DNA from 4 places in the Agrobacterium sp. 16-2014-1-2a genome. Region 3 is predicted to be linked to each of the others. Evidence: riboswitches for the same ligand, from Rfam matches in the RefSeq annotation. Region 3 holds a riboswitch; each other region holds the start of a gene.
What was found. Region 3 has a riboswitch for cobalamin ahead of ACQZ45_RS04935 (CbtB domain-containing protein). Riboswitches for the same ligand answer to the same signal wherever they lie in the genome.
Positions count from the first base shown of each region.

Region 1: another riboswitch for cobalamin. It lies ahead of ACQZ45_RS11940 (ABC transporter substrate-binding protein); the one in region 3 lies ahead of ACQZ45_RS04935 (CbtB domain-containing protein).
Region 2: another riboswitch for cobalamin. It lies ahead of bluB (5,6-dimethylbenzimidazole synthase); the one in region 3 lies ahead of ACQZ45_RS04935 (CbtB domain-containing protein).
Region 4: another riboswitch for cobalamin. It lies ahead of nrdH (glutaredoxin-like protein NrdH); the one in region 3 lies ahead of ACQZ45_RS04935 (CbtB domain-containing protein).

Region 1 covers NZ_JBNWBX010000003.1:66,529-73,834, reverse strand. Annotated here, with positions in the region: gene ACQZ45_RS11965 (aldehyde dehydrogenase family protein) at 1-1,147, opposite strand, end outside; gene ACQZ45_RS11960 (cupin domain-containing protein) at 1,455-1,811, opposite strand; gene ACQZ45_RS11955 (2-hydroxyacid dehydrogenase) at 1,838-2,761, opposite strand; gene argE (acetylornithine deacetylase) at 2,786-3,910, opposite strand; gene ACQZ45_RS11945 (GNAT family N-acetyltransferase) at 4,122-5,000, shown strand; cobalamin riboswitch at 5,040-5,275, shown strand; gene ACQZ45_RS11940 (ABC transporter substrate-binding protein) at 5,441-6,472, shown strand; gene ACQZ45_RS11935 (FecCD family ABC transporter permease) at 6,469-7,306, shown strand, end outside.
Region 2 covers NZ_JBNWBX010000001.1:196,965-204,270, reverse strand. Annotated here, with positions in the region: gene ACQZ45_RS01030 (NADP-dependent malic enzyme) at 1-293, shown strand, start outside; gene ACQZ45_RS01025 (DUF2865 domain-containing protein) at 429-1,529, shown strand; gene bluB (5,6-dimethylbenzimidazole synthase) at 1,599-2,315, opposite strand; cobalamin riboswitch at 2,414-2,599, opposite strand; gene ACQZ45_RS01015 (TolB family protein) at 2,728-3,558, opposite strand; gene ACQZ45_RS01010 (VOC family protein) at 3,751-4,128, shown strand; gene ACQZ45_RS01005 (hypothetical protein) at 4,169-4,765, opposite strand; gene ACQZ45_RS01000 (NAD+ synthase) at 4,769-6,448, opposite strand; gene ACQZ45_RS00995 (LTA synthase family protein) at 6,680-7,306, shown strand, end outside.
Region 3 covers NZ_JBNWBX010000001.1:972,123-979,428, forward strand. Annotated here, with positions in the region: gene dmeF (CDF family Co(II)/Ni(II) efflux transporter DmeF) at 1-321, opposite strand, end outside; gene dmeR (Ni(II)/Co(II)-sensing transcriptional repressor DmeR) at 403-675, opposite strand; gene ACQZ45_RS04905 (hypothetical protein) at 803-1,156, shown strand; gene ACQZ45_RS04910 (MerR family transcriptional regulator) at 1,253-1,666, shown strand; gene ACQZ45_RS04915 (GNAT family N-acetyltransferase) at 1,872-2,360, shown strand; gene ACQZ45_RS04920 (type 1 glutamine amidotransferase family protein) at 2,382-2,948, shown strand; gene ACQZ45_RS04925 (hypothetical protein) at 3,052-3,366, opposite strand; gene ACQZ45_RS04930 (CbtA family protein) at 3,371-4,087, opposite strand; gene ACQZ45_RS04935 (CbtB domain-containing protein) at 4,098-4,280, opposite strand; cobalamin riboswitch at 4,447-4,671, opposite strand; gene ACQZ45_RS04940 (c-type cytochrome) at 4,763-5,683, opposite strand; gene ACQZ45_RS04945 (c-type cytochrome) at 5,770-6,204, opposite strand; gene ACQZ45_RS04950 (LysE family translocator) at 6,320-6,949, opposite strand; gene ACQZ45_RS04955 (helix-turn-helix transcriptional regulator) at 7,083-7,306, shown strand, end outside.
Region 4 covers NZ_JBNWBX010000001.1:1,766,436-1,773,741, reverse strand. Annotated here, with positions in the region: gene ACQZ45_RS08840 (sugar ABC transporter substrate-binding protein) at 1-425, shown strand, start outside; gene ACQZ45_RS08835 (ABC transporter permease) at 649-1,731, shown strand; gene ACQZ45_RS08830 (ATP-binding cassette domain-containing protein) at 1,731-2,513, shown strand; gene ACQZ45_RS08825 (nucleoside triphosphate hydrolase) at 2,510-3,139, shown strand; cobalamin riboswitch at 3,271-3,494, shown strand; gene nrdH (glutaredoxin-like protein NrdH) at 3,751-3,972, shown strand; gene nrdI (class Ib ribonucleoside-diphosphate reductase assembly flavoprotein NrdI) at 3,985-4,383, shown strand; gene nrdE (class 1b ribonucleoside-diphosphate reductase subunit alpha) at 4,371-6,560, shown strand; gene nrdF (class 1b ribonucleoside-diphosphate reductase subunit beta) at 6,577-7,306, shown strand, end outside.

The sequences.
Region 1 (7,306 bases), on a different contig from region 3:
TCTGGTCGACATTTGCGATCAAGGTCGGCTGGTAGAAATAACCCGGACCGTCCATGATCGCGCCGCCCGTCAGGCATTCGCCGCCATGCGCGACAGCCGCCTGCACGATGCCGTCAATGCGCTGGCGCTGCACTTCGGAGATGATCGGCGAATACTGTGTTGCTTCGTCCCAGGTCGGGCCGGGCTTCACTGTCTTCATGCGAGCGATAATTGCGGCGGAAAGCGCCTCTGCGACACTCTCTTCAACGATGATGCGCGAGCCGGCAACGCAGGCTTGCCCGGCATTGGACAGAATATTGCCGGCGATCGCGGCGGCGGCTTTTTCGATATCGGCGTCTGCAAAAACCAGCTGCGGACTTTTGCCGCCCAGTTCCAGCGTCATGGGCTTGACGCCGGTACGCGCGATATTTGCCATGATGGCCGAACCTGCTGCCGTCGATCCGGTGAAGCTGACCTTTGAAATTTCGGGATGGCCGGTGATGGCATTGCCTGTCACAGGCCCGTCACCCAGCACGATGTTGATGAGCCCGGCGGGCAGCCCTGCCTTGATGGCCAGTTGCGCCATGAAAATGCTGGAGAAGGGCGTCATCTCCGATGGCTTGAGCACCACGGCATTGCCGGCTGCGAGTGCCGGGCCAAGCTTCCAGCCCGCCATGGACACCGGAAAATTCCAAGGCGTAATGGCGCCCACGACGCCATAGGGCTCGGTCATGATCATGCCGACGCTTGTGTCGTCGGTCGGCACGAGATCACCGCCCTCCTTGTCCGCAAATTCGGCAAAGAAGCGGATCTGTTCGGCAGTGACGGCGATATCGCCGGCAATCAGGTGGCCCACGGGCCGGGTTGAGGAGAGCGCCTCGATTTTCGCCAGCGTCTCGGCTTCCTGCTCGATCAGGTCTGCCCAGCGTTGCAGTACCCTGGTGCGCTCACGCGGGCGCACGCCGCCCCAGTTACTGCTCTTCAGTGCGGCTTTGGCGGTTTGCACCGCCTCATCGACAAGTGCCGCATCCGCCTTCGGGCAACCGGCATATTCGATGCCGTCCGAAGGACGATGCATGTCAATGCCGTTTTTAGCCGGGATCAGCCGGTCGCCGATGAAATGGCCGATCGGCAGGGACAGGCTGTCTGGATCGAAGCTGAGCGTCATGGATGATCCTCTGTGGATATGCGCCAAAGCTACTCCCTGATGGCAAGCAGCATCGACCGACTGCGGCGGGGGCGGTGAACGAAAATCCTGTTTTGCTGGTGGCCCACAGCGCAATCTTCGGCGGGCATGAAGACCGCGCCGAAAACCTTGCGACGGGTCCGATCGAGGGCCGTAAATCCGGTCGAAAGGCATCCGGGCAGGATACCCATGTAAACCATGGCTGGCATCCACCTGCGGATTGCCAGCCATCGCTGTTCTCAAAAATGCCTCTGCATCAGCCGGGATGCCAGGCATGCTGTTCGGCAAATCATCCGTTCACGGTCACATAGATCTTGCGCACGGTTTCGATTGTCTTCCAGACGCCAACGAAACCGGGCTTCATGACGAAGCTGTCGCCCGCGGTGTAACGCAGCGGCGCGCCGCCTTCCGGTGTGATCTCGATAACGCCTTCGAGAATGTGGCAGAACTCGAATGTCTCGCCTTTGATCGAGCGGCTTTCCCCGGGGGTCGCTTCCCAGATGCCAGTATGTACGGTGCCATCACGGGCTTCATCTAGAGGCCAGGTTTTGAACGACGGGTCGCCCGCTATGAGGCGTTCGGGCAGGGCCTTGGAGGCTTTCGGTTCAAAGGCGGGATTGGTGTCGATGGTCTTGAGGAGAGACATGGGTGTCCTTTCTTGGAACGGTAGGATCAATATCCGCGGCTACGGTCAACGAGGCCGAGCGGTTCGAGACCGGATTCGTATCGTTTGATATTTTCGACGACGGTGCGGGCAGCGGAATGGGGCTGGGTGACGCTGGCAATATGCGGCGTCAGGAGAATTTTCGGATGGGTCCAGAAGCGGTGGTCTTTGGGCAGGGGCTCCGGATCGGTAACGTCAATCACCGCACCTGAAAGCCTGTCGCTGTTGAGTGCATCGAGCAAAGCGTCATGATCGAGCTGTTTGCCGCGCCCGGCGTGAACCAGAGCAGCCCCGTCGGGAAGCATCCCTAGACGCTCGGCGTTCAGAAGCCCCGTGGTCTCGTCGGTGAGAGGCAGCAGGCAGACGAGAATATCGCTGGTGGAGAGAAGGGATTTGAGGCCGTCGTCGCCATGATGGCAGGTGACGCCATCAATCTGACGCTGTGAGCGGCTCCAGCCGGAAAGCGGAAAGCCGAAGGGTTTCAGCCGCTCCAGCGCCGCAACGCCCAGCATGCCGAGGCCGAGAACGCCCACCCGGCACTCTTCCGCCTGACGCTGGGGCAGGGCATTCCACAGTTGCTGGCGCTGCTGGTTTAAATAGACCGGCAGGTTGCGGTGGAGGGAAAGTACGCCGAGGCAGATATATTCCTGCATCATGCGGATGATGCCCTCATCCACCATGCGTACGACCTTTACCGTCTCAGGGATCGCCTCGATGTGAAACTGGTCGACACCCGCGCCGATCGAAAACAGGACTTCGAGATTGCGATACCGGGCAATGTCCTGCGGTACCGTCCAGGTGATGAGGTAACGGACTGCGTCGGGATCGACAGTTGACGCATCCATCGAAAACGGCAGATCAGGCAGTTCTGCAGCTAGAGCCTGCCGGAAAATCTCGCCGCGCTTGGCGTCGGAATTGAAGAGAAAAGTCATCTGAAATCTATGCTTCCCGAAGGTTCAAGCCGCACAGCGGCTTGCGAGTGTTTCCAGCATCGACTGGCAGGCCGAAAGTTCGCCCGTCGTTATGAACTCGTCCGGCTTGTGGGCGCGGCCGATATCCCCTGGTCCGCAGATGATGGCGTCGATGCCCGCCGCCTGGAACAGCCCCGCCTCCGTGCCGTAGCTGACGGCGGCGAGACAGGGGGTGCCGGTCAATTCCTCCAGAAGCAGAACAAGCGGAGCATTAGCTGCTAGCGAAAGCGCCGGATAATCGCTCATAGGCGTCCATTCGATATCGACACCCTTTGCTGCAAGAGCCTCGACGCTTGCGCGAACCGGCCCGAGCAGTTCAAGCGGCGATATGCCGGAAATCGCCCGTGCTTCCAGCTCGATGGCCGAGAAATCGGGGATGATGTTGATCGCCTGGCCGCCCTTCATCGTGCCGATCTGCAGCGAGGAGTAGGGTGGCTCGAAAGTCGCTTCAAAGGGGCCTTTCGTCAGCTCATGTGCCGTCTCCACGGCCTTTGCCATGATACCGGTCATCAGGTGAATGGCATTAACCCCCTGATCAGGCCGGGACGAATGGCCGGAACGGCCACGGATGGTAATGCGAGCTGCTGCTTTGCCCTTGTGTGCACGAACCGCCCGCAAATTGCTGGGCTCGCCGATGATTGCGCCCGCCGGTGCGGCGCAAAGTTCAGGCAATCTGGCGAGAAGATGTGGAACGCCACGGCAACCCGCCTCCTCGTCATAGGAAAAGGCGATATGCACGGGACGTTTCAGCGCCCTGCGCGAAAATGCAGGCGCCGCGGCGAGAACCGTGGCCAGAAAACCCTTCATGTCGGTGGTTCCGCGCCCGTAGAGACGATCATCTTCCGCCCGCAGTGTAAAGGGATCGGAAGACCATTCCGGCTCGCTGGCGGGTACGACATCCATATGGCCGGACAAAACATAGCCGGCGCGATCGGCCGGGCCGAAGGTGGCGAAGAGATTGGCGCGGTCGCCCTCCGGTCCCGCAAGCAGCGATACTTTCGCGCCGTGGCTTTCAAGATAATCGGCGATCCAGCCGGCAATATCGCCATTGGCGGTTCCAACGACCGACGGGAAACCGACGAGACGCTCAAGGATTTCGATTGCGTTCAATGGTCGTCTCCGCTGACCGGATTGTCATCCCGAAAGCTTAGAATGGACTGCGACGTTTATCTGCTGAAATGCGAATGATTTCGGTAGATTGTTGTGACCTTCCAGTGCTTTCAGAAAATTCGTGCTGGCGTAACCGGCTACCGTCGGATGTCGTGGGCTAGGCCGGGACCGGATGAAGGTTGTGAGCCGTAGGGGATGAGGGCCGTTGGTTATGGACCTGCTCAAAGTCGATAGTTTCGAGCTGCGGACCGTGGATATCGCGGACGTGGATGCCGATCATCTGCATGCACTCTCCATGGCCGTCGGATGGCGATATCACGCGAATGAATGGTGTTTTCTGCGGCAATGCGGCGTGGGTCTCGCCGCGCTCGATGAGATCGACCGTGTTGTCGCAACCGCGATGCTCTTTCCCTATGATCAGGGGTTTGCGACGCTCGGCATGGTCATTGTTTCGCCCCGTTTGCAGGGGCATGGCGTAGCACCATGGCTTGTGCAGAAACTTGTCGCAAAATTCCCCACTGTCTCCCTGCGGTTGAACGCGACGGGAGCGTCGCGGCGGTTGTTTTCAAGGTTGGGTTTTGCCGGTGATACGGAAAAAGTATATCTGTTCCGGGGAAGGGCGAATTGCCTTTTCGAGATACCGCCGCCCGGCAGAAAACAACGAATAGAGCCGTTATCCGCAGGTCATCTGACTGATGTGGTGGAACTAGACCGGGCGGCTTTTGGCGTTTCGCGCCGGAACGTTTTGCAGCGACTTTTGACGCAGAATGCGGGTTACGGTGTGTTTGAGGCGGACCGTCTTACCGCTTTTGCGCTGCGCCGTGCGGCGGGGCGGGGCCACATTATCGGTCCGGTCGTTGCGGGTGCGGACATCGATGCGATTGCGCTCGTAAGGCGGCATTTTACCGATCTGGACGATGAGCTGGTGCGTCTCGACACCATCAGCGACAACAATCTCTTTATTGATTTTATTGCGCAATCCGGCTTGGTGGTGATTGAAACCCTTACCACCATGTCCAAAGACGCGCCGCAACCGGCGCCTTCCGGCGCTACAAAAATTTTCGCGTTGGCGGGTCCGTCTTTGTGTTGAGCTGCAGCACTATCGCAATTGACGCCCCGGCGCTTGCCCCTTATGTCAGAAAGCGACGGTTCCTGAAGCCGAAGGGCAAAGGGATTAATAGGGAACATGGTGCGGGTGATTTCTATCGCCCAATGCCGTGGCTGCCCCCGCAACTGTAAGCGGATTGCCGTTCATCCTCGTGACGCCTGAAAAGCGTCATGCCACTGCACCCTTCAAGGTGCGGGAAGGCAGATGAACGGCGTATATTCGTGAGCCAGGAGACCTGCCGTCATAATATTGACCATCGTTACGGGCGGGGATGCCCGGAAGAGGAGCTTATTATGACCTTTCCGTCCGCGGAAACGTATTTAGAGTCCCGTTCTCCATCTCCACACTTGTTGTCGCTCTGTCACTACGCGTTTTGACGCGCGGCCTGCGGATCACGCCACTTTATTTAGACTGGAGAACATATGTTTCATTTCAAACGCCTGCCGGTTTCCGCCGGTCTTCTGGCTGTCGCATTAGCGGCCTTGCCCGCCGGTGCCGCTCAGGCTGCCGAAACCGCCTATCCGCTGACGATCAATAGCTGCGGCCACGAAATCACCTTCAAGCAGGCGCCCGCCCGCACAGTATCGGTCGGCCAGAGCACGACCGAGGTTCTCTATCTGCTCGGCGTGGCCGACAAGGTGGTAGGCACGGCGCTGTGGATCGGCCCGGTTCTGAAGGGTTACGAAGACGCCAATGCCAAGGTGGAGCGGCTTGCCGACAATGATCCGAGCTTCGAGGCGGTGGTTGGCAAGAGGCCGGACCTCGTGACGACGCAGTTCCAGTGGCAGATCGGTCCCGAAGGCGTTGTCGGAACACCGGAGCAATTCGCCGAACTCGGTATTCCCGTTTATACTTCGCCTGCCGATTGCATGGGCAAGGACAATTCCGGCGGCGGCGACGGCGTGCGCAAGTCCGTTTTCACCATGGACCTGATCTACCAGGAGGTCCGCGACCTTGCGAAAATTTTCAACGTGCAGGATCGCGGCGAGGAAGTCGTTGCCGACCTGAAAAAGCGTGAGGAAGCCGCCCGCGCCAAGATCGCTTCGGCGAATGGCAAGATTTCAGCAGTCTTCTGGTTCTCCAGCGCTGAGCTGGATATCGATCCTTACGTGGCGGGCCGCAATGGTGCGCCGGGTTACATCATGTCCGCGCTCGGGCTGAAGAACGTTATCGAAAGCGATGAGGAATGGCCGACTGTTGGCTGGGAAACCATCGCCAAGGCCAATCCGTCCGTGATCGTTGCCGGCAAGATGGACCGCCGGCGTTTCCCCGCCGATGACGTCGCCGTCAAGCTCAAGTTCCTCGCTACCGATCCGGTTGCCAGCATCATGCCCGCCGTCAAGGCGGCCCATGTCTTCGAAATGGACGCGCAGGCGATGAACCCGACCATCCGCACGATCGAAGGCATTGAAACGCTGGCCGAGGCGATTTCCACAGCCGGTCTCGCCAAGTGAACGGTCTTTCCGTCAATCTTGGCAGGGCGGGTCTGGCTTTTGCCGCACTCGCCCTGCTGCTCGTCGCGCTGATGGCCGGTGCGGCCATCGGCGAGACTGCCATTCCGTTCGACGTGGTGGCAAAGACCATTGCCAATCGTGTCTTCCATGCGGGTTATCCGCTGGAGCCGCTGGATGAGGGCATCGTCTGGAGTTACCGCCTCAGCCGCGCCGTTGTTGCCGCGTGCTGTGGCGCCTCGCTGGCGCTGGCCGGTGCGGTGCTTCAATCACTTCTGCGCAACCCGCTCGCCGATCCCTATATCCTCGGTATTTCCGCAGGCGCCTCAACCGGGGCCGTGGCCGTGGCGCTTCTGGGCTTAGGGGCGGGGTTCCTGACGATGCCGGCCGGCGCCCTGATCGGGGCTTTTGTGGCTTTTTCGCTTGTCAGCCTTCTGGCGGTGCGGACAGGGCACGGCAACAGCGCCATCATCCTGGCGGGGGTCGCCGGTTCGCAACTGTTCAACGCCATGACGTCGTTCATCGTCACCAAATCCGCCAATGCCGAACAGGCGCGCGGCATCATGTTCTGGCTGCTGGGCAATCTTTCGGGCGTGCGCTGGCCGGATGTCTGGCTGGCTTTGCCCGTCAGTATTGCGGGTCTTGGGGTGTGCCTCTGGTACGCACGCGCGCTTGATGCTTTCGCTTTCGGCGGTCAGGCAGCAGCTTCGCTCGGTATTCCGATGCGCCGGGTCTATGCGGTGCTGATCTCGGTTTCGGCGGTCATGACGGCAGTCATGGTGTCGCTGGTCGGTTCCATCGGCTTCGTCGGTCTCGTCATCCCGCATGCGGCGCGCA
Region 2 (7,306 bases), 780 kb from region 3:
TGGAAGTGGACGGCGAAATGCAGGGCGGCTCGGCACTTTCGGAAGCGCTGCGCAAGCGCGCGATGCCCAACAGCGTGCTGACCGGCGAAGCGAACCTGCTGGTCTTCCCGAACCTCGATGCCGCAAACATCACGCTCGGCGTCACCCGCACGCTGACGGAGGGCCTGCATGTCGGCCCCATCCTGCTTGGCACGGCACTTCCCGCCCATATCCTGTCGCCCAGCGTCACCTCGCGCGGCGTTGTCAACATGGCGGCCTTTGCCGTCGTGCAGGCATCGCACCCTTCGGTCTGATGAAGGCGCATTAACGCAGTTTTGAACATGCTGTTGCCGCATTGCGGCAACAGCTTATGTTATCTTCCTGAAACACGGATTTCCCGAAGCATAACACCCTCGCCACCGGCCGGGGACATCGAACGGATCGCACCATTGACCCGGCGCCGCAGCATTATCGGCCTCCTGCTTCCCCTTGTTTTCATCGCCCCGGCCGCTGCTTTCGCGGATCAGGTCTGCGATACGCTTTATGCGCAGCTGCGCGAACCGCCGCGTGTCATCGGCAACACCGCCGAGGTACGGCGTTACGCCAATGCGCTCACCCGCCAGAACATCGAGATCCGCAGGATCAGGAACGATCTGCGCCGTTACGGCTGTTCATCCGCAAGCGTCACCGTTTATGGCAGCCCGAATGCCGAACTCTGCGCGGAGATCAGCGACGCGATGGCGGATGCGCAGAGCGAACGCGATGCCATCATTCGTGACCGCGACTATGCCATGGCGGCCCAGGGCAGCGATGATGGCGACATCAGACGCCAGCGCATTCTCGCCGCACTCGATGCCAATGGCTGCAGCGCCATTCCTGAAACGGAAGCGCGCCAGCTGACGGCACCCGATGTGACACGTTACCCCGACGCCTTCGGCGAACAGAGCAATCCGCCGGGACAGGCAGGGCTTTCGCCCTACCCCAATGCCGCTGCGGAAGGCGGGCTCAGGACGCTGTGCGTGCGCACCTGCGACGGCTCGTTTTTCCCGATCGCTTCCAATGCCTCGCCGCTCGATTTCCGTGCGCAGGCCGAACAATGCCAGAAAATGTGCCCGGGTACGCAGACGGAGCTCTATTTCCACTCCATGACGGAGCAGGAAACGGCTGACATGGTCTCGGCTGAAACAGGAAAGCCCTACAAGGACCTGCCGACCGCCTTTGCCTATCGAAATGCCTCAACGAAAGCCCCAGGCTGCGCCTGCAACATGGCCGCCTATCACGAGGAGATGAAGCAGCAGGAGGCTGCGCGGCCGGAAGCTGAGAAACCCTATTCCAGCATCACGACCATTCCATCACCGCAAGGTGACACCCCCAAAAAACCCACCGAACTGCAGCAGGCCGCAAAGCCGCCGGAACAACCGGTTCCGGAACGCGACTATGACCCGAACAACAGCAAGGTCCGCGTCATCGGCCCTAAATTCCTGCCCGACCAGACAGGCCGGATCGACCTGAAGAACCCGGCGCTGAAGGGCATTCAGCCGCAGCAATAGCTCCCATCAGGCACACGGTATGGAGTTGGCAACGCTCTGTCTCACTCACAAGGCGGTCGCGTCTTCTCTTTACCGTCCACCCCAGCGATTGCGAAACACCAGCTCCTCCAGCGGCACGCGCTGGCGCCACCCCTTCACCGCCAGTTCCGGCTCGGTGTAAAGTTTATCGACGCGGCCGAGGCATAGCCAGGCGACGATCTCGATGTGGTCGGGGATCTCCAGAATGGTGCGAATGTCGCTATCGTGGAAAATGCTGACCCAGCCGACGCCGATGCCTTCGGCGCGCGCTGCAAGCCAGAGGTTCTGGATGGCGCAGACGGTGGAATAGACATCGGTGCGCGGATTGTGGGTGCGGCCCAGCACCACCTTGCCGCCACGCGTCGGATCGCAGGTGACGCAGATGCTAAGCGGCGCCTTGCGGATGCCCTCAAGCTTGAGGCTGCGGTAAAGCGCCTGCTGCTCCCCCTCGAACATCGCCGCCGCCTCGCCATTGGCGCGGCTGAAGGCAACCCAGGCTGCCTGCCTCACCGCACCGTCAGTGACGAGCGTGAAATTCCACGGCTGCATGAAACCGACCGAGGGCGCGGAATGCGCCGCCTTCAGCAGGCGCTCGACCACATCTTCCGGCAATGGATCCGGAAGGAACTGGTCGCGCACATCACGGCGGGTTTCGATGGCACGGTAGATCGCCTCTCGCTCTCCCTCGGAAAACGGGTAGGCGGGCGAAAGCGCGTGATCGAATGCATCGGCGTCGAGCGAACTGGTCGCGAGTGGATCGGTCGGCATCGTCTATCCCCAACAATGCTGGCGCGCCGCCACGAAAACCGGCTCCGGTTTTCGCCTGCACGACGCGCTGCTGCAACAACCTGCCGCCGTCCACGCGGTCTGGTCTATCCTGTCAGGCCGGTCTTCTGACTCGGCTTCATCCGCCCACTTTCGCCTTCCCGAATGGATTCAGTGGCATCAAGAAAAAGGGCATCCGCCTCACAGCGCTGGGCACGTTCCGGTCTTGCACCGGATTCCCGATTCTCCCGCCCTAAAGGGCAGGCACCTGACGAAGAAGCTTATGAGCAACAAAGATTGCAAATACAAGTATCTTGCGCAGCGATGCGGCAATGTGACCGTGGCCACCTCACCTGCGTATTGCGGCCTTCAGCCGCCTCGCAGACGCGCGCCGGCTGAAGCACTCCCTACCGCATCACCCAACGGGAAAATACCGCACATAAGCGAACTCATCCCCGTCCGGTGACCAGTTGGGCGAATTCATCGTTCCCTGCCCGCCGAAAAGGTCAAACAGCGTTTCGGCATTACCGCCATCCATATCCATCAGCCGCACGCGCACGTTGAGGTCGCGCGGATGGTCGAAGACATCGGCGTCGTAGGAGACGAAGACGACTTTGTCACCGCTGGGAGACGGATGCGGGAACCAGTCGCCATAGACGCTGTCGGTGATACGCTCGACGGCCGAGCCATCCACCCGCACGCGCCAGATCTGCATCTGGCCGGTGCGGCTGGAGTTGAAATAGATCCATTCTCCATCCGGCGAATAATCCGGCCCGTCATTGCGGCCCTCACCATGGGTAAGGCGTGTCTCAACGCCGCTGTCTATGTCCATGGAATAAATATCGAAAACCTGATCGCGAATGCCGCAATAGGCGAAACCTTTCCCGTCCGGTGACCAGCCGTGCCAGTAGGACGGAAGGTTCCTAGTCATCAGACGCGGCGTTCCGCCCGTCGAAGGCAGCAGATAGATGGCACTCTTGCCGAACTCCACCTTGTCGGAAATGGCATAAAGCGAACCGTCAGGCGAAATGCCGTGGTCATTGTTGCAGATTGTCGCAAAGCCGGTATCGACCTTGTCCGGCGAAGGGTCGCCGGCAAGTGACAGGCGGTAAAGCAGGCCATCGCAGTTCAGAAGCAGGTATTTCCCGTCCGGCGACCAGTTCGGAGCCTCGAACAGCTCCGGCGTCTGCCAGACCACCCGCATCTGCCGAGTGCGGATGTTGAAGATTTCGATGGAACTGCGCATGCTGCCTCCCGGGCCTGTCGATCGTCTGGCGTGGAGCGTTGAATGGCACAAACATTCCGTTTGCATCCGCCACCGCCGTGATTATGATCCTATTGCCGCAGGCACCGCCCTGCAAATTCAAATAGGAAAAAACAGCAGCGTTCCGGCACCGCCCGCACCCCTGCCCGTTTCTCCCAGATCCGAGGTTCCGCGATGAACAACATCGCCGATCACGGCATCCGCTTCGGTCGGATCGCCGCAATGCTTCCTGTCAAGAATATCGAGAAGGCCCATGACTTTTATGTCCGTGTGCTGGGCTTCGAAAAGACCTTCGAAAACGGCAACCCTGTCGGTTTCATGATCCTGAAACAAGGTAATGCCGAGTTGCACCTGACATTGCAGTCGACGCACAAACCGGCCCCCTTCAATGTGGCGCATATGCTGGTCAGCGACGCCGACGCGCTGCACGCGCTTTGCAAAAGCCACGGGCTTCGCATCATCAAAAGTCTGCAGGACAAGGATTATGGCCTGCGGGCCTTCGTTTTCGAAGACCCGGATGGTAACCGCATCGATGTGGGGCAGGTTATTTAAGGTGAGTGAAGAGTGGCGCGGGCTTTCCTCGCGTCACTTACTAAGTCTCATTTGTCGCCTTTTCGGCAGAATCTAAAACATCTTTTAGCGCTACACGTATGAGCTGATTAATAAAAAGTTGTCTCCCAGAAATCACTTGGTCTTCATCGATTTTCTCGGTGATGAACTCAGAATCGATCGCCATTTCGAACTCCAAAATCCACCAGCGATCAATCTTGGTTGCGAGACGATTAGCCTCAAATAATAACTCGATATCGAGACCGGTCTTCTTATCATCTAATAAAAACGCATAAAGCTCGTGAGCAACCTCACCTCGATATTTCGAAAATCGACTGATTAACTCATCATCTTCAATTGTAATCGCTCCAAGTTCGAGGTGGAAATCTCGACAAGCTCGGAAAACACTCTTTCCTCTTACTATTTCGCCAAATTTAGAATCGGGTTTCCCGACCAATTCGCCATCAACGATTTCCCATTCATTTGTAAAAAAGCTCTTCACTTTATCGGTGATTAGCTCTTTCAAATTCTCATAGATTATTAAGAATAACGCCCCAATGCGGAGATTGAGTGAAATCTCAATGTGATCCTCCTTGAGAAGAGATTTTATTTTCTCATAAGGCAGATCATCTATTTCCACAGTCTACCGATCCCGAAACCGGTTGGTAATCGGATAACGGCGATCGCGGCCGAAGTTCTTCTTGGTGATCTTCACCCCGGGCGCGGATTGGCGGCGTTTGTATTCGGCGAGATAGAGCAGATGCTCGATCCGGTGCACCGTCGCGATATCATGGCCACGCGCGAGGATTTCCTCGACCGACATTTCCTTTTCCACCAGGCACTCCAGAATATCGTCCAGCACCGGATAGGGCGGCAGCGAATCCTGGTCTGTCTGGTTGGGTCGCAATTCGGCGGATGGCGCCTTGGAGATGATATTGGCGGGGATCACTTCGCCGGATGGCCCGAGCGCGCCCGGCGGCACATGGGAATTGCGCCAGCTGGAGATGGCGTAGACCTGCATCTTGTAGAGGTCCTTGATGGGATTGAAACCGCCATTCATGTCGCCATAAAGCGTCGCATACCCCACCGACATTTCCGACTTGTTGCCTGTTGTCACCACCATCGAGCCGAACTTGTTGGAAACGGCCATGAGAATGGTGCCGCGTGTACGGCTCTGCAGGTTTTCTTCGGTAATGCCTTCTTCCGTGCCTTCGAACATTTCCGAAAGCGCCGAAAGGAACCCATCCACCGGTTCGGCAATGGGCACGATATCGTAACGGCAGCCGAGCGCCCTGGCGCAATCGGCTGCGTCCTTCAGCGAATCCTCGGAGGTGTAACGATAGGGCAGCATGATGCAGCGCACCCGCTCTTCGCCCAGCGCATCAACAGCAAGCGCAGCGCAGATCGCCGAATCGATACCGCCGGAAAGGCCGAGAACCACGCTCTTGAAGCCGTTCTTGTTGACGTAATCGCGAAAGCCCAGCATGCAGGCGCGGTAATCCGCCTCCTCGCCTTCAGGGATTTTCGAGAAAGGACCGCTCTCACAGCGCCAGCCTTCTGCGGTGCGTTTCCAATCGGTAACGGCAAGGGTCGCCTCGAACTGGCTCATCTGGAAGGCAAGGGTCTTGTCGGCATTGAAACCGAAGCTCGCGCCGTCGAAAACCAGCTCGTCCTGCCCGCCAAGCTGATTGGCGAAGACCAGCGGCAAGCCGCTTTCGATTACCTGCTTCAGCGCCACCTGATGGCGCACATCCAGCTTGCCGCGATAATAGGGCGAACCATTCGGCACCAGCAGGATTTCCGCCCCGCTTTCGGCAAGCGTTTCGCACACACCCATATCGTTCCAGATTTCCTCGCAGATCGGAATGCCGATCCTGACACCGCGGAAATTATAGGGACCGGAGATCGAACCTTCGGCGAAAACACGTTTTTCATCGAACTCGCCGTAATTCGGCAGGTCAATCTTGTCACGCAGCGCGATGATCCTGCCGCCATCCAGAAGCGCAACCGAATTGTGCCGGCCCGTTTCACCCTGACGCGGAAAACCGATGACGACGCCCGGCCCGCCATCGGCGGTTTCCGCCGCCAGTTCTTCCACGGCCTTCAGGCACGCTTTCAGAAAAGCCGGCTTCAATACCAGGTCTTCCGGCGGATAGCCGGATATGAACAGCTCGGTCAGAAGCAGGAGATCGGCACCCTGCGTCGCCGCATCGGCCCGTGCTTCACGCGCCATGGCGAGATTGCCCGCCACGTCGCCAACAGTCGGATTGAACTGCCCGACGGCAATTCGAAGATGGTTTTTGATGTCGTGTCTGTCGCTCATGGCTTTTCAATACCGCGCCCGTGCCCGCTCCGCAACGCGGCAATTGCATGCCGCACCACCTTGATAGGATGAAGCCGCAACCGGCATTCACGCTAAGGTTATCACCGCACCGGCCACACTCCGCAAAGTTCATGTCGCGTTCATCGCGCTTATGTGACAGTTACATGACAGTTTTGCGACGCCCCGATTCACCTCCCCGAATTGCGCGGTGTCGCCTCGTAATACCGGAGTATGAGTTTGAGAAATTCGGCGCCAAAAACAACGGCTTCCGAAAAGGCTGATTTTGTCTTTTCGCCTGCATGGACGCGGAGCCTTTCCAAGCTTTCGGGTAAGGCCTACACGCTTGCCAATCTGACATTTTCGTCGGTCGTGCTTGTCGTCGCGCTGGAATGGATCGCCCGCGGTTCGCTAGTTGATGTCGGCACCTTCCTCACCTCATCCGCCCGCCCCGGCATGACCACCATCGCCGCCGTGCTGCTGCTGCTCGTAGCGCTGGATTCCATCCTCGGCCGCCGTTACCTGTCGCTCATCGCCGTTGCGCCGCTTTGCGCGCTGACAGGGCTTATTTCCGCGCAGAAACAGACCTATCTCTCCGATCCGCTTTATCCCTCCGACCTGCTGTTCGGCCGGCAGATCCTCGAGCTTCTGCCCACCATGCTGAAAGCCCAGCCGGTGACGGCCGTGCTGGTCGGCCTTGGCCTTTGCGCCACGGTTGCGGCCCTTTCCACCCTGTGGCTGCTGGCGCGGCGTTATTCGCCGGGCTTGAGCTGGCGCGAACGCGCCGCAGGTCTTGTGCTGGCGCTGCCGCTTCTGGCCGGCCTCGCCTCGCTCATGGACTATTCGCATTATTCGTGGGTG
Region 3 (7,306 bases):
CAGAACGATGGCGCTGGCAAAACCGGCGAGATCACCGAACTTGCCGGTGCCGAAGGTGAAGCGCGGATTGCGCGCCTCACGCCGGGCATAGAGATAGGCCAGCGCCGAGATGAGCATTGCGCCCGCATGGGTGGACATGTGCCAGCCATCCGCCGTCAGCGCCATGGAACCGAACCAGTGGCCGGCGACGATCTCCGCCACCATCATGACTGTGGTCAGCGCAATCACCATCCACACGCGCTTTTCATTGCGCTCATGGTTCCGGCCTAGGAAAACATGGTCGTGGCCGGACGCTGCGGAAAATTCGGATGTCGTCGTCATGTCGCTAATCCTGTTCGATCCTGGAATATTCTGTTTCACGCATGTCTTTTCCCAAAGCCGCGGACACTTTTGGGAGAGAGGTTAGCGGATGTAGGTCTTCAGCACCTGGGCCAGCTCTTCCGCCGCACGCGCCCGCTCGTCTTCATTTTCGGCGTGCACGACGTGCTCATGCAGATGTTCCTGCATCACCTCCCCCGTCAGGCCGGAAAGCGCACCGCGCACCGAGGCCAGCAATTGCAGCACCTCGCCGCAGGGCTTGGAATCGTCCAGGGCACGCTCCACCGCCTCCATCTGCCCCTTGAGGCGACGGATGCGAGCGAGAAGCTTCTCCTTGTTGCGGATCGTATGGGACATGAGTACCTCATATACTATAGGGGGGTATACTATATTGCGATGTTTTTTGGTTCAAGCCCTGCGCGACGCAATCTTCGCGAATGTTTCGACCCCTAAAAATACCCCATGAAACTTAGGGGACTCAGTCATGACGACTATCGCAGCAACAACCAGCAGCTATTACGCAACTCCGGTCCGGACCCTTGAGCCGACAAAGACTAGGGAAACAAATGCAACCACCGAGGCCCTGCTGGAACTGACACGGGCGGCACACCGCGCGATTTCCAGCGCCGAGAGCGTTGCCGTTTCCGCCGCACCTGCCGCCGCCAGCGTTTCCGCCGGACTTGCCGCAGCACTTTGGAACCTGGACAGCGGCGCACAGGCCAGAACCGAACCGGCGGTAGATATCGCCGCATCAGCGCAGCCTGACGCCGCCTCCAGCATCGAGACAGAAGTTCTCAAAGCCCTGGCGCAGGCACTCGGCGTGGATGCCGCCGCCTGACACCCATTGAACGGCAGGCTGAAAAGCTATATCTCTAGAGACTAGAGCATCCGGTTCGTTCTTGTCCCGGCTGCTCTTGAGGATATGGAGAAGGCAATGCTGTCCATCGGTGAATTGTCCAAACGTACCGGCGTGAAGGTTCCGACGATCCGCTATTATGAGCAGATGGGCCTCATCCGCGAGGCAGACCGCTCGGAAGGCAACCAGCGCCGTTACGAAAAATCCGATCTCGAAAGGCTGGCTTTCATCCGCCATGCCCGCGATATCGGGCTCAATATAGACGCCATCAGAGAATTGATCGCGCTCAGCCAGCACCGGCAAATGCCGTGCGAGGGTGCGGATCGCATTGCCGCCGAACACCTCGCCCATGTGCGCGAAAAAATCACCAGCCTCAAAAAGCTCGAGCATGAGCTGGAACGTATCGTCTCCCATTGCCATGGTCATTCGATCGAGGATTGTTATGTCATCCGCGCACTTTCCGACCATGGCATGTGCGAAGGGGAGCATTGAGGCTAAACAGCAGGCTTGACAGATTTCAGATTCGAGCGCATTGCATGGACATGATCAACGAACGCGCACCCATCTCCTGCTCGTACTTTTGGGCCTACCTGTAAAGGGCGGCTCGACAGATCATTTTGTCAACAAGCCGCCGTCAGGCGGCTTTGTTGTTTTTCAAGCGTCCTGACGGCACCGATAAAACCGAAGGACCAGAAAAATGACCGAAGATAGTTCCCTTACACTGGAAAGACCGCCCGTCGTCATCATTCGTGGCGCACGCAAGACCGATTTGCCTGAGCTCAATGAGATGATCACCCTGCTTGCCACCTTTCATGGCGATGCGGCGGCGATTACGCCGGCGAAACTGGAACGCGACCTGTTCGGCCCGCTTCCCTGGGTGCATGGGCTGGTGGCGGAAGCCGACGGCGCATTGATCGGTTACGCCCTGATGCTGCCGCTCTACAGGGCGCAGGAAGGCCGCCGCGGGCTTGAGCTGCACCATCTTTTCGTGCGTGACGGTCACCGCGGCCATGGCACCGGCCAGCACCTGGTTTCCCGCGCCCGCGATATCGCCAAGCGCCTCGGTTGCGACTATCTTTCCGTCAGCGCCACGACCGGCAATGTCGCCGCGCATCGTTTCTACGAAAGCATGGATTTCGCGCCGCGCCCGGTCACCGGCATGCGCTACATGCAGTCTATCGCCTGATTGCAACCTTTGGAGACGGCCATGACACGGATTGCCATTGCGCTTGCGCAGGATTTTGCGGACTGGGAACCGGCGCTGCTTGCCGCCGCCGCGCGCGGCTATCTCGGCGTCGAGATCGTTTACGCAACCCCGGACGGCCGGCCCGTGGTTTCAATGGGCGGGCTCAACGTTACGCCCGACACATCCTATGACGCGCTTGATCCTGCTAACATCGATGCGCTCGTCATTCCCGGCGGCCTCAGCTGGGAAAAGGGAACGGCTGTCGATCTTGGCGGGCTGGTACAGCGGTTTCGCGAGAAGGGCCGACTGGTTGCCGGCATCTGCGCGGCTGCCAGCGCGCTTGCAGGCACGGGCGCCCTTGATGACGTCGCCCATACCGGAAATTCGCTCGCCTCTCACAAGACCTATCCGTCCTATCGCGGCGAAGCGCTCTATCGCGACCAGCCGAAGGCGGTCAGCGATGGCGGCATCGTAACCGCAGCCGGCAGTGCACCCGTCAGTTTCGCGGTGGAAATTCTGAAACACCTCGGCCTCTTTGGTCCGGAAGCCGAGGCGGAACTTCAGGTTTTCGCGGCGGAGCACCGGTGAGGCTCACCTTGGTGTCGAGAGTTTTGCTGATCCTCCCACCTCATTCCTGTGCTTGTCACAGGAATGAGGTGGTGGGGAAGTTAAGCCGCGAGACCATCACAAATCACCCCTGATCAAGCACCCGGCAGACACGGAGCGCGACATCCCCGCCCTCCCCCGCAATCGCACGGCGGATATCGCGGCTGTTGAGATGCAGACTGCGACCGGCCGGCAAAGCCGAGCGTTTTATCTTGGCAAGGGCTGCGGCCGTAAAGGCAGCCTCATTCTCATGAAAATAGGCGAGCGCCGCTTCCCGTTCCGGGCTGACGCCAAGGACTGCCTTGAAAGCAAGGCGATGCACGGCGCAGAAAGCGCCGTGACCGGGAACGGCAAAACGCAGCGCATCGAGTTCCTCACTCCATTCGGCTGCGCCCTGCATGGTTTCAAGCCTGCTGGAAGCGCTTCAGGAAAAACGCGCTCAATGTTCCGAGCAAGGCCCAGAAGACAAAGCTGGTCACGGTGGCGGCGACGATGAACTGTCGTTCCAGCGGCAGCGGTGCCAGCGCATGTTCACCTTCCGGCGGCAGGGGCGCGCCCACCACATGTGGAGCAACGATCAACACCAGTGCGAGCACGATTGCCCAGGGTTCGCGGCGGAATGCGATCAGCGCAATGCCGCCTGCGGTCGCCGCAACCGTCGAAAGCCACCAGATTTGACGCGCCTCAAGCGCGGCCGCCGGGCTGCCCGGCAGTTCCGGCGGCAGGCCGATCATCGGCGCAAGCATGACGGCGGCAAAACCGGCCACACCCCACAAAAGGCCTTCGCGCCAGCCGGCATCGGTGCCGCGCAGCGAGATGAGGCCGGTCAGCACCAGCGCATAACCGATGGCAGTCAGCACGTTGGCGGCGACCGTATAGGCGGTGCGCTCGAAGCCGTCGGCCGGAGACCAGGCTTCCTCGTTATGTTCGTGCGCGGGAACGGCAGCGCCGGTCGTGGCCGGAGCATCGTGGCTGTGGGGCGCTTCGCCACCGGCATTTTCATAGGCTTCCGCCTTCAGGATCAGCGGCGTGGTGCCGAAAGCCTGCATGGCCGAAACGGCGAAGCCGCCAACGATGCCGACGAGGACGGCGGTAAAAACGATATTGCGAAAGAACGACATGCTTCCCCCCTCAATGGCAAGGGAAAGCATTGGCATGACGTGTGTCATGCGCGGCGTTGTGAACGGCTTCCACATGCGAAAAGCCGACAAAACCGACGACGAACAGGCCAAGCACGATCGCCGTCAGCGATTGCGCGAAGCTGCCCGTTTTTGCTGAAACGGCGGCATTTGCCGTATTCTGGTTGATGGACATGGTGACCCCTCTTACGGCGCGACCCCGCGCCTTTAGACGCGGCGGAACGGCAAACGCCGTGCAGCCGCATGCGATACACTTCACCACGGGGATACGAGACTGACACAGGGCGGCACGTTCAAGCACCACCACCCTGAAATTCCGCTCTTCCGGACACCCCGCCGGCATGGACATTTCCGTGATGGCAGGTCTCCTGGCTTACGGGTCAAAACCTGAAACACCTTCCCGGCATTGCCCTCGCCCATATCCGGCGAGATGCTTACCAGTGGCATTTCGTTTCAGGCTCTCCGCTCACAGTTGCGGGGGCAGCCACGAATGAGGATGTCTCCCTATCGTGTTCCCTTTTCACCTTCCGGAACGCCCGGAAGGAACCATCACAGGATCGTTATCCGATGGGTGTGGGTGGGAGTCAATGGCAGGCCGGCGTGAGAATTGCGCGCCGCGGCTGGATGCCGGATCAAGTCCGGCATGACGGCAAAGGGCTACCGTGCCGGGATGGCCTTCAGATAGGCGGCGATCGCATTGCGGTCTTCGGCCGTCAGATGCGCCATGTTCTGCTGCACCTTGACCATGGAGCCGCCGACGCTGTCGAATTCCGGGGTGAAGCCGGTTTCCAGATAGTTGGCAATATCGGCCGCCTCCCAGCTTCCGACGCTCTGCGAGCCGGGGGTGATATCGGGAATGCGGCCCTCGCCTTCGGGATTGGGACCACCGGCCAGCCATTTACCATCGAGAAAACCGCCAAGCGCATTGCGCGGCGTGTGACATTCGCCACAATGGCCCGGGCCTTCCACCAGATATTGGCCGCGCAGCAATTCGGCATTGGCATCGGCAAGCTCGACGCGGGGTGGCGCGGATGTATCGAAATAGAGGAATTTCCAGCCGCCCAATGCCATGCGCATGTTGAAGGGGAACGGCAGTTCGTGATCCGGCGCGTCATTCTGGCTGGCGGGCAGAACCCGCAGATAACCGAAGAGGTCGTTGATGTCCTTCTGCGTCATGCGGGCATAGGAGGCGTAAGGGAAGGACGGGTAGAGATGTTCGCCGTTCTTGCCGACGCCGCGCGTCATCGCATCGCCGAATTCCGAAAGCGTCCAGCCGCCAATGCCATGCTGCGGATCGGAGGAAATATTAGGCACATGGAAGGTGCCGAAGGGGCTTTTCAACGCTTGCCCGCCCGAAAGCGTCAAAAGCGCATCGCCCTTGGCATCTGGTGCCGCATGGCAACTTGCGCAGCCACCCGCCCAGAACAGCGTTTCGCCATTGGCAAGGTCCGGCTCGCCAAGGCTCACCCAGTGGCTGGGTGCCTGACGCACAGGCGCGGTCACCCAGGCGAAAATGCCGAAACCGGCAATGGCCGCCACCGCGATCCCGCCCGCGAGCTTCGTCCAAATGGAGGCCATGACCCCTCTCCCCATTATCACCTGATGAGATCAGGCGTCATTCCCGCTGAAAAAAACGCCGCCGGGAAGCGGCGTTCTTATTAGGATCACTTCTTCAGACGGTAGGTCTGGTGGCACGCACCACAATCGGCACCGAGGGTCTGCATGGCGGCGGTGACGCCTGCCTGATCGGCGGGAAGGCTGGCGAGGACCTTGTCCGCATCGGCACCGAGCTTGGCGGCCTTGGACTTGAAGTCATCGAAATTTTCCCAGATCGCGGGTGCCGCAGCACTGCCGGTCTCGCTGCCCGGGGGAAACTGGTCGGGGAAAGCCTTGGCGTTGGTGCTGATGGTCGTCACGGCAGCCTTTACGGCTTCGGCGTCATAAGGCTTCTGGCCCTTGGAGATGGCAGCAAGCGCCCCCATGGAGCCGCCGATCTGCTTCATCATGCCTTCACGTTTTTCGACTTCGCCGGCAGCGTAGACCGCTCCGGCGCAAAGACAGCCGAAAAGCATGGCCGCCGCGATGGTTTTCAGTTTCATACACTCTCTCCTTGATTCCGGCAGATGCCGAACGCGCGATAACGGCGCGAGGATGCCCTTTCCGCATGGCGAAAAGAAGTCACATTGCAGTGAATTTCCCCAAGAAAACAGAAGTCTAGGAGAGTGCTTCCCAAAGCGTAACCAGGGCTGCGGCAATCAGCATGAAACCGGCGGCGCGGCCGATGAAAATCGTCGCGGCAGGCGAGGAAACGAGCCATACCCGGCTTTTATCCGCCGTCAGCGCCAGAGCGCCATAGACCGTGAACTGCGTGATGGCCACCATCGCGCCCATTACCAGCCCCTGCATCCAGATTGGACCATAGTCGGGTTTGAGGAATTGCGGATAGATCGCCATCATGAAGAGATAGGCTTTCGGATTGGAAAGGCAGGTGAGCACGGCCCGCCAGAACGCCTTTCTGACAGAGGCGCTCGCCTGCGCCTCATCGCCATTGACGGTGATAGCGCTGCGCATCAGGCCGACGCCGATCCAGACCATGTAAGCGGCGCCGGCGACCAGCAGCGGCAGGAACAGCGACGGCATCCAGGCGGCAAGCATGCCGACGCCCAACGCACCGTAAAGTGAATGCACCATGCCGCCGGCGCTCATGCCGCTTGCGGCGGAAAGCCCGGTTCTTTTGCCACCCGTCAACGCACTTGCCAGCACGAACAGCATATCCATGCCCGGCAGGATGATGATGCCGAACAGGACCAGAAAGAAAAGCCAGAGATTTTCGGCGTAACTCATGTCAGTATCTCCCAAAACAGTTTGCGACACATTCGGGAAAACTCATGTTTCTCAATGTGTTTTGCTGCTTATAGGAAAATCCAACTGACAGCGTTGTGTCAGTTGCGTTGGGAAACCACCGGGAAAAACGGCAATGCGCAAGGCATCGAGACTGTTCGAGATCATCCAGATCCTGCGGGTGGCGCGCAGGCCGATCACCGCGCAGACCATTGCCGAGGCACTGGAGGTCACGGTGCGCTCGGTCTATCGCGATATTTCGGCCCTTCAGACCATGCGCGTACCGATCGAAGGCGAACGCGGCGTCGGTTACATCCTGCGTCCCGGCTTCAACCTGCCGCCGCTGATGTTCTCCATCGA
Region 4 (7,306 bases), 790 kb from region 3:
TTGGTCATGATGTTACCAACGGTAACGAAGAAGGCGGCCGCTCTGCGATGGAAAATCTGCTGCAGAAGGATCCGACCATCAACGTCGTTCACACCATCAACGAACCTGCAGCTGCCGGTGCTTACGAAGCGCTGAAAGCCGTCGGACGCGAAAAGGATGTTCTGATCGTTTCCGTCGATGGCGGTTGCCCTGGTGTCAAGAACGTTGCGGAAGGCGTGATCGGCGCGACGTCTCAGCAATACCCGCTGCTGATGGCGGCACTCGGCGTGGAAGCCGTCAAGAAGTTTGCCGACACCGGTGAAAAGCCGAAGCCGACGGCAGGCAAGAACTTCTTCGACACCGGCGTAACGCTGGTAACCGACAAGCCGGTCAAGGGTCTCGATTCGATCGACACCAAGGAAGGCCTGAAGAAGTGCTGGGGCTGATACTACACCGTTGAAATCGGCGGGGGGCAATTTGCCCCCGCCCTTGAACCGGAATGGTTAAAAAGAACGATCTGGGTGATCGGACAGGAACAAACGAGCGCGCCCGGCGTCCGTGGACGTAACTGAGGCACGCTTCTCAACAGTTTGAATCTACGCATTGTCCCCTCTGGAAAATAATCCCGGGTTCGGGGCTGATGCGATGGAGCGATCGGGAGGAAAATCCATGAGCGATCAGCCAGTGCGGGCTCAACCGCATAATGAATTTGAAAAAGCGCTGTCGGGAAGTTCGACCCAGGTCGCTGCTTTCGATACGCACAACAAGAGTTTGCTTGAAAAATTCCAGCACTTTCTGCATTCCAGCCCGGCGGCCGTACCGCTGATCGTTCTGGTGTTGTCGCTGGCTGTCTTCGGCATGACCCTGGGCGGCAAGTTTTTCTCGGCCTTTTCGCTGACCCTTATCCTTCAGCAGGTGGCAATCGTCGGCATCGTCGGCGCGGCACAGTCGCTGGTCATTCTGACTGCGGGTATCGATCTTTCGGTCGGTGCGATCATGGTCCTGTCCTCCGTCGTCATGGGACAGTTTACGTTCCGCTATGGTTTGCCTGCCGAACTCTCGATTATCTGCGGTCTCGCAGTCGGCGCATTTTGTGGCTTTATCAATGGCGTGCTGGTTTCGCGCATGCGGCTGCCGCCCTTCATCGTTACACTGGGCATGTGGCAGATCGTGTTGGCCACCAATTTCCTCTATTCGGCCAACGAAACGATCCGCTCACAGGATATCGTCCAACAGGCGCCCATTCTCCAGTTTTTCGGCAACAATATCCGCATCGGCAGCGCCGTCTTCACCTATGGCGTCATTGCGATGGTTCTGCTGGTTGCCCTGCTCTGGTATGTGCTGAACCGCACCGCCTGGGGTCGACATCTCTATGCAGTGGGTGATGATCCTGACGCAGCCGAACTTGCCGGCGTTAACGTCAAGCGCATGCTGACGACCGTCTACACACTTTCCGGGCTTATCTGCGCCTTCGCGGGCTGGGCTCTCATCGGCCGCATCGGCTCGGTATCGCCGACCGCCGGTCAGTTCGCCAACATCGAATCCATCACCGCAGTGGTCATCGGCGGCATATCGCTGTTTGGCGGACGCGGCTCGATCATGGGCATGATCTTCGGCGCGCTGATCGTCGGTGTCTTCTCTCTCGGCCTGCGACTTATCGGAACAGACCCACAATGGACCTATCTGTTGATCGGCGTCCTTATCATCTTGGCTGTCGCAATCGACCAGTGGATCAGAAAGGTAGCAGGCTGATGGCAAAAGAACCTATCCTCACAGCACGCAATCTCGTTAAACGCTACGGTCGTGTGACTGCGCTCGACAATGCCGATTTTGACCTTTATCCGGGCGAAATCCTCGCCGTCATCGGTGATAACGGTGCTGGAAAATCCTCTCTCATCAAGGCGATTTCCGGTGCGGTGACACCTGATGAAGGGGAGATCAGGCTGGAAGGCAAGCCGGTACAGTTCCGCTCGCCGATCGAGGCGCGCAAGGCTGGTATCGAAACCGTTTATCAGAACCTTGCGCTGTCTCCCGCATTGTCCATAGCCGACAATATGTTTCTCGGCCGTGAAATCCGCAAACCCGGTATTCAGGGAAGCCTGTTCAGGGCACTGGACCGTCCGGCGATGGAAAAGTTTGCCCGTGAGAAACTCTCTGAACTCGGCCTGATGACGATCCAGAACATCAATCAGGCGGTGGAAACCCTCTCCGGCGGCCAGCGCCAGGGTGTTGCGGTGGCGCGTGCAGCCGCCTTCGGCTCCAAGGTCGTCATCCTTGACGAACCGACGGCGGCGCTCGGCGTCAAGGAAAGCCGCCGCGTTCTCGAGCTTATTCTGGATGTGCGCGCGCGAGGGCTACCGATCGTTCTCATCTCGCACAACATGCCGCATGTTTTCGAGGTTGCTGACCGGATTCATATTCATCGGCTGGGCAAGCGTTTGTGCGTCATCAATCCGAAGGACTATACCATGTCCGACGCCGTCGCCTTCATGACGGGCGCCAAGGAAGCGCCAAAGGAAACGCTGGCCGCATGACGTTGAAGCTTGAAACGATCGTCGAAGACGTTCTTCGGCGGGCAGAGGATAAATCTCGTTTTATCATTGCCATTGCCGGTCCCCCTGGGGCCGGCAAATCCACGCTGGCGGATGCCCTGTGCGGTGCCCTCGTGGCGCGCGGCGAGGCTGCGGCTGTCCTGCCCATGGACGGCTTCCATATGGATAACGGTATTCTCGAAGAACGGGGGCTCTTGCCGCGAAAAGGCGCACCGGAGACCTTCGACGTGCGCGGCTTTCTTGATATCGTCTCCGCAGTTCGTCAGGGCGGGCAGGAAGTTCTTGTCCCGGTTTTTGACCGCTCCCGCGAAATAGCCATTGCCTCCGCTCGCGCCATGGCGCCAGAAACACGCTTCATCCTTGCCGAAGGCAACTATCTGCTGTTGAACGAGGCGCCGTGGACGAAGCTTTCCGGCAGCTTCGATCTTACCGTCTTCGTAGGCCCATCCGTTGCGGTGCTCGAGGAACGCTTGCGGGATAGATGGCAGGGCTATGGTCTCGATGCGACCGAGATTCACGCCAAACTGTTCGAAAATGATCTTCCCAACGGAAAGCGGGTGATTGAGAACTCCCGCCCCGCCGATATTCGCATCGATATCTGGGAATAACCCGCCGCTTCCGTCCGTAGGCGGCATCGAGCATTCACCGTTAAGCCTTTGTTGACCATGTGTTGAATCTTTTTGATCCACAGGGTGGGGCTTTCGCATGTCTAATTATTGACGAAAAAAATTCCTCATATACTATATGTGGTGTTCAAGGTTCTTTCGATTCGCAAGCGTCGGGAGCTAAGACGGGAATTCGGTGCGCAACACCATTATGGTGAAGCAATGCCGAAACTGCCCCCGCAACTGTAAGCGGTGAGCGTCGTTCCGATTTGAGCCACTGGCGCTAAAAGCTCCGGGAAGGTGGGAATGGATGTTTTGACCCGCAAGTCAGGAGACCTGCCTTGAGCGAAAACGTCCACCGGCGGGGTGTCCGGAAGGAAGGTGTATGACGCAAATGAATTGCGTGCGCCCTTTTCTGCCCCCTCCAGAACAAGCTTCGGGGTGAAGTCATGCCAGTGCATTTTTATAAGTTTCTACGCTCGTCGGCGTAGACAGCGATCTTGCGCCGACTGAGCCGCGCGCCTCGCCAGAATGACAGAACCATCGCCACCCGCTTGCGATTGCAGGCGGGCAATGTTGAGCCGTGCGTAAAAGCGGCTTCGAAAGAGGAAACAATGACCGTCACCGTTTACAGCAAACCCGCCTGCGTCCAGTGCACTGCCACCTATCGTGCGCTTGACCGCATCGGTGTCAGCTACGAGATCGTCGATATCTCCGAAGATGCGGATGCCCTCGATCGCGTTCGCGGCCTTGGTTACATGCAGGTTCCCGTGGTCGTTGCCGGCGAGCGCCATTGGGCGGGTTTCCGTCCGGACATGATTGGCTCGATCAGCTGAGGAGGCGATGCGATGGGGCTGATCGTCTATTATTCCAGCCGGTCTGAGAACACTCATCGCTTCCTTCAGAAACTGGGGCGACGATTGCTTCGCCTGCCGCTCGGCGCCGAGGAAGACGTTCCTCACGTGTCGGAGCCCTATGTTCTCGTCACCCCCACCTATGGGGGCGGCGGCATGAAAGGAGCGGTACCGAAACCGGTTATCCGGTTTTTGAACGAGCCCTCAAACCGAAATCTCATTCGCGGCGTCATCGCGGCGGGAAATACGAATTTTGGCGCAGCTTTCGCATCCGCCGGAGATATCGTGTCGCGTAAATGCGCGGTGCCGTTTCTCTACCGCTTCGAGCTTCTCGGCACGGAGGAAGATGTCGCCAACGTCAATCATGGATTGGAACGATTTTGGACACGCTGACCTCGAGCGCGGTGCGCAACACGGATGCCAAACAACAAGTAACCGCCGCGCAGAAACACCTGGACGCGGGACTGGACTATCACGCGCTGAACGCGATGCTGAACCTCTACGATGAAAATGGGAAGATCCAGCTCGACAAGGACCGCCTTGCGGCACGGCAATATTTCCTTCAGCACGTCAACCAGAACACGGTGTTTTTCCATAATCTCAGGGAAAAGCTCGATTATCTCGTGACCGAGGGATATTACGAACAGGAGGTGCTGGACCAGTATTCCTTCAATTTCGTCCGTGACCTCTACGACGAGGCCTATGCCAGAAAGTTCCGTTTTCCGACATTTCTCGGCGCCTTCAAATATTATACGTCCTATACGCTGAAGACCTTCGACGGAAAGCGTTACCTGGAGCGTTATGAGGACCGCGTCTGTATGGTGGCGCTGGCTCTGGCGCGTGGCGACGAGCAGCTTGCCCGCGATCTGATGGATGAAATCATTTCCGGCCGCTTCCAGCCGGCAACCCCGACCTTTCTCAACGCGGGCAAGAAAAGCCGCGGTGAACTGGTTTCTTGTTTTCTGCTGCGTGTGGAAGACAATATGGAAAGCATCGGCCGGTCCATCAATTCAGCATTGCAGCTTTCCAAGCGTGGCGGTGGCGTAGCACTGTCCCTGACCAATATTCGCGAAGCCGGCGCGCCGATCAAACAGATCGAAAACCAGTCCTCCGGCGTCATTCCTGTCATGAAGCTGCTGGAAGATTCGTTCTCCTACGCCAACCAGCTTGGCGCGCGCCAGGGCGCTGGCGCGGTCTATCTGCATGCCCATCACCCCGACATCATGCGTTTCCTCGATACCAAGCGCGAAAACGCCGACGAAAAAATCCGGATCAAAACCCTTTCGCTCGGCGTGGTGATCCCTGATATCACCTTCGAACTCGCGAGAAACAACGAGGATATGTACCTGTTCTCGCCGTATGATGTTGAGCGGGTCTATGGCGTGCCGTTCACCGAGATTTCCGTCAGCGAAAAATATCAGGAAATGGTCGCCGACAGTCGCATCCGCAAGAAGAAGATCAAGGCACGCGAGTTCTTCCAAGTCATCGCAGAAATTCAGTTCGAAAGCGGTTATCCATATATCATGTTCGAGGATACGGTTAACCGCGCCAATCCGATCGCCGGCCGTATCAGCATGAGCAATCTCTGCTCGGAAATCCTACAGGTCAGCGAGGCGAGCGAGTTCAACGACGATCTCTCTTACAGCCATATGGGCAAGGATATTTCCTGCAATCTCGGCTCGCTCAACATTGCTTCAGCAATGGATTCGGCTGATTTCGGCAAGACGATCGAAACCTCCATCCGGGCGCTGACGGCCGTTTCGGACATGAGCCACATCTCGTCTGTCCCTTCCGTGGAAAAGGGCAATGATGCGAGCCACGCCATCGGGCTTGGTCAGATGAACCTGCATGGCTATCTGGCGCGCGAGCGCATCTTCTACGGCTCCGAAGAGGGCATCGATTTCACCAATATCTATTTCTACACGGTGACCTATCACGCCATCCGCGCCAGCAATCGCCTTGCCACTGAAAGGGGCCAGAGCTTCAAGGGCTTTGAAAACTCCAAATATGCCTCGGGCGACTACTTCGATAAATATACCGACCGGGAATGGCTGCCCGCGACGGAAAAGGTCCGCGACCTTTTTGAGAAAGCCGGCATTTCCATTCCGACACAGGAGGACTGGAAAGCGTTGAAGCAGGCCGTCATGGAGACCGGCCTCTATAACCAGAACCTTCAGGCCGTGCCGCCCACAGGCTCGATCTCCTATATCAACCACTCGACCTCCTCGATCCATCCCATCGTCTCGAAGATTGAAATTCGCAAGGAAGGCAAGATCGGCCGTGTTTATTATCCGGCTTCCTACCTTTCGAACGACAATCTCGAATATTATCAGGATGCCTACGAAATCGGTCCGGAAAAGATCATAGATACCTATGCGGCGGCCACCCAGCATGTCGATCAGGGCCTGTCGCTGACATTGTTCTTCCGCGATACGGCAACGACGCGCGATATCAACCGGGCGCAGATCTACGCCTGGAAAAAAGGCATCAAGACCATCTACTACATCCGTTTGCGCCAGATGGCGCTGGAAGGCACGCAGGTTCAGGGCTGCGTATCCTGCACGCTCTGAATTGAGGGACAAGACAATGAATATTGCCGTAAAACCCGCGTCCCGTATTCGCGCGGTCAACTGGAACCGCATCGAGGATGACAAGGATCTCGAAGTCTGGAATCGCCTGACATCGAATTTCTGGCTACCGGAAAAGGTGCCGCTCTCCAACGATATCCCGTCCTGGGGAACGCTGAAGCCGGAAGAGCAGACCCTGACGATCCGCGTCTTCACCGGGCTGACATTGCTGGACACGATCCAGAACGGCGTCGGTTCCGTGCGCCTGATGGCGGATTCGGCGACGCCGCACGAGGAGGCGGTGCTTTCCAACATCTCCTTCATGGAGGCGGTCCACGCCCGCTCCTATTCCTCGATCTTCTCGACGCTCTGCTCCACGCCTGACGTCGATGACGCCTATCGCTGGTCGGAGGAGAACGAATTCCTGCAACGCAAATCCGCGCTCATCATGCGCGAATATGATAGCGGAAATCCGTTGAAAATGAAGGTCGCCAGCGTGTTTCTGGAGAGCTTCCTGTTCTATTCCGGCTTCTACCTGCCAATGTTCTGGTCAAGTCGCGCCAAGCTTACCAACACGGCCGATTTGATCCGTCTCATCATTCGCGATGAGGCCGTGCATGGCTATTACATCGGCTACAAGTTCCAGCGCGCGCTCGAACGTCTGGGCGAAGCGGAAAAACAGGAGATCAAGGATTTCGCCTTCGATCTTTTGCTTGAGCTTTACGACAACGAAGCCAAATATACCCAAG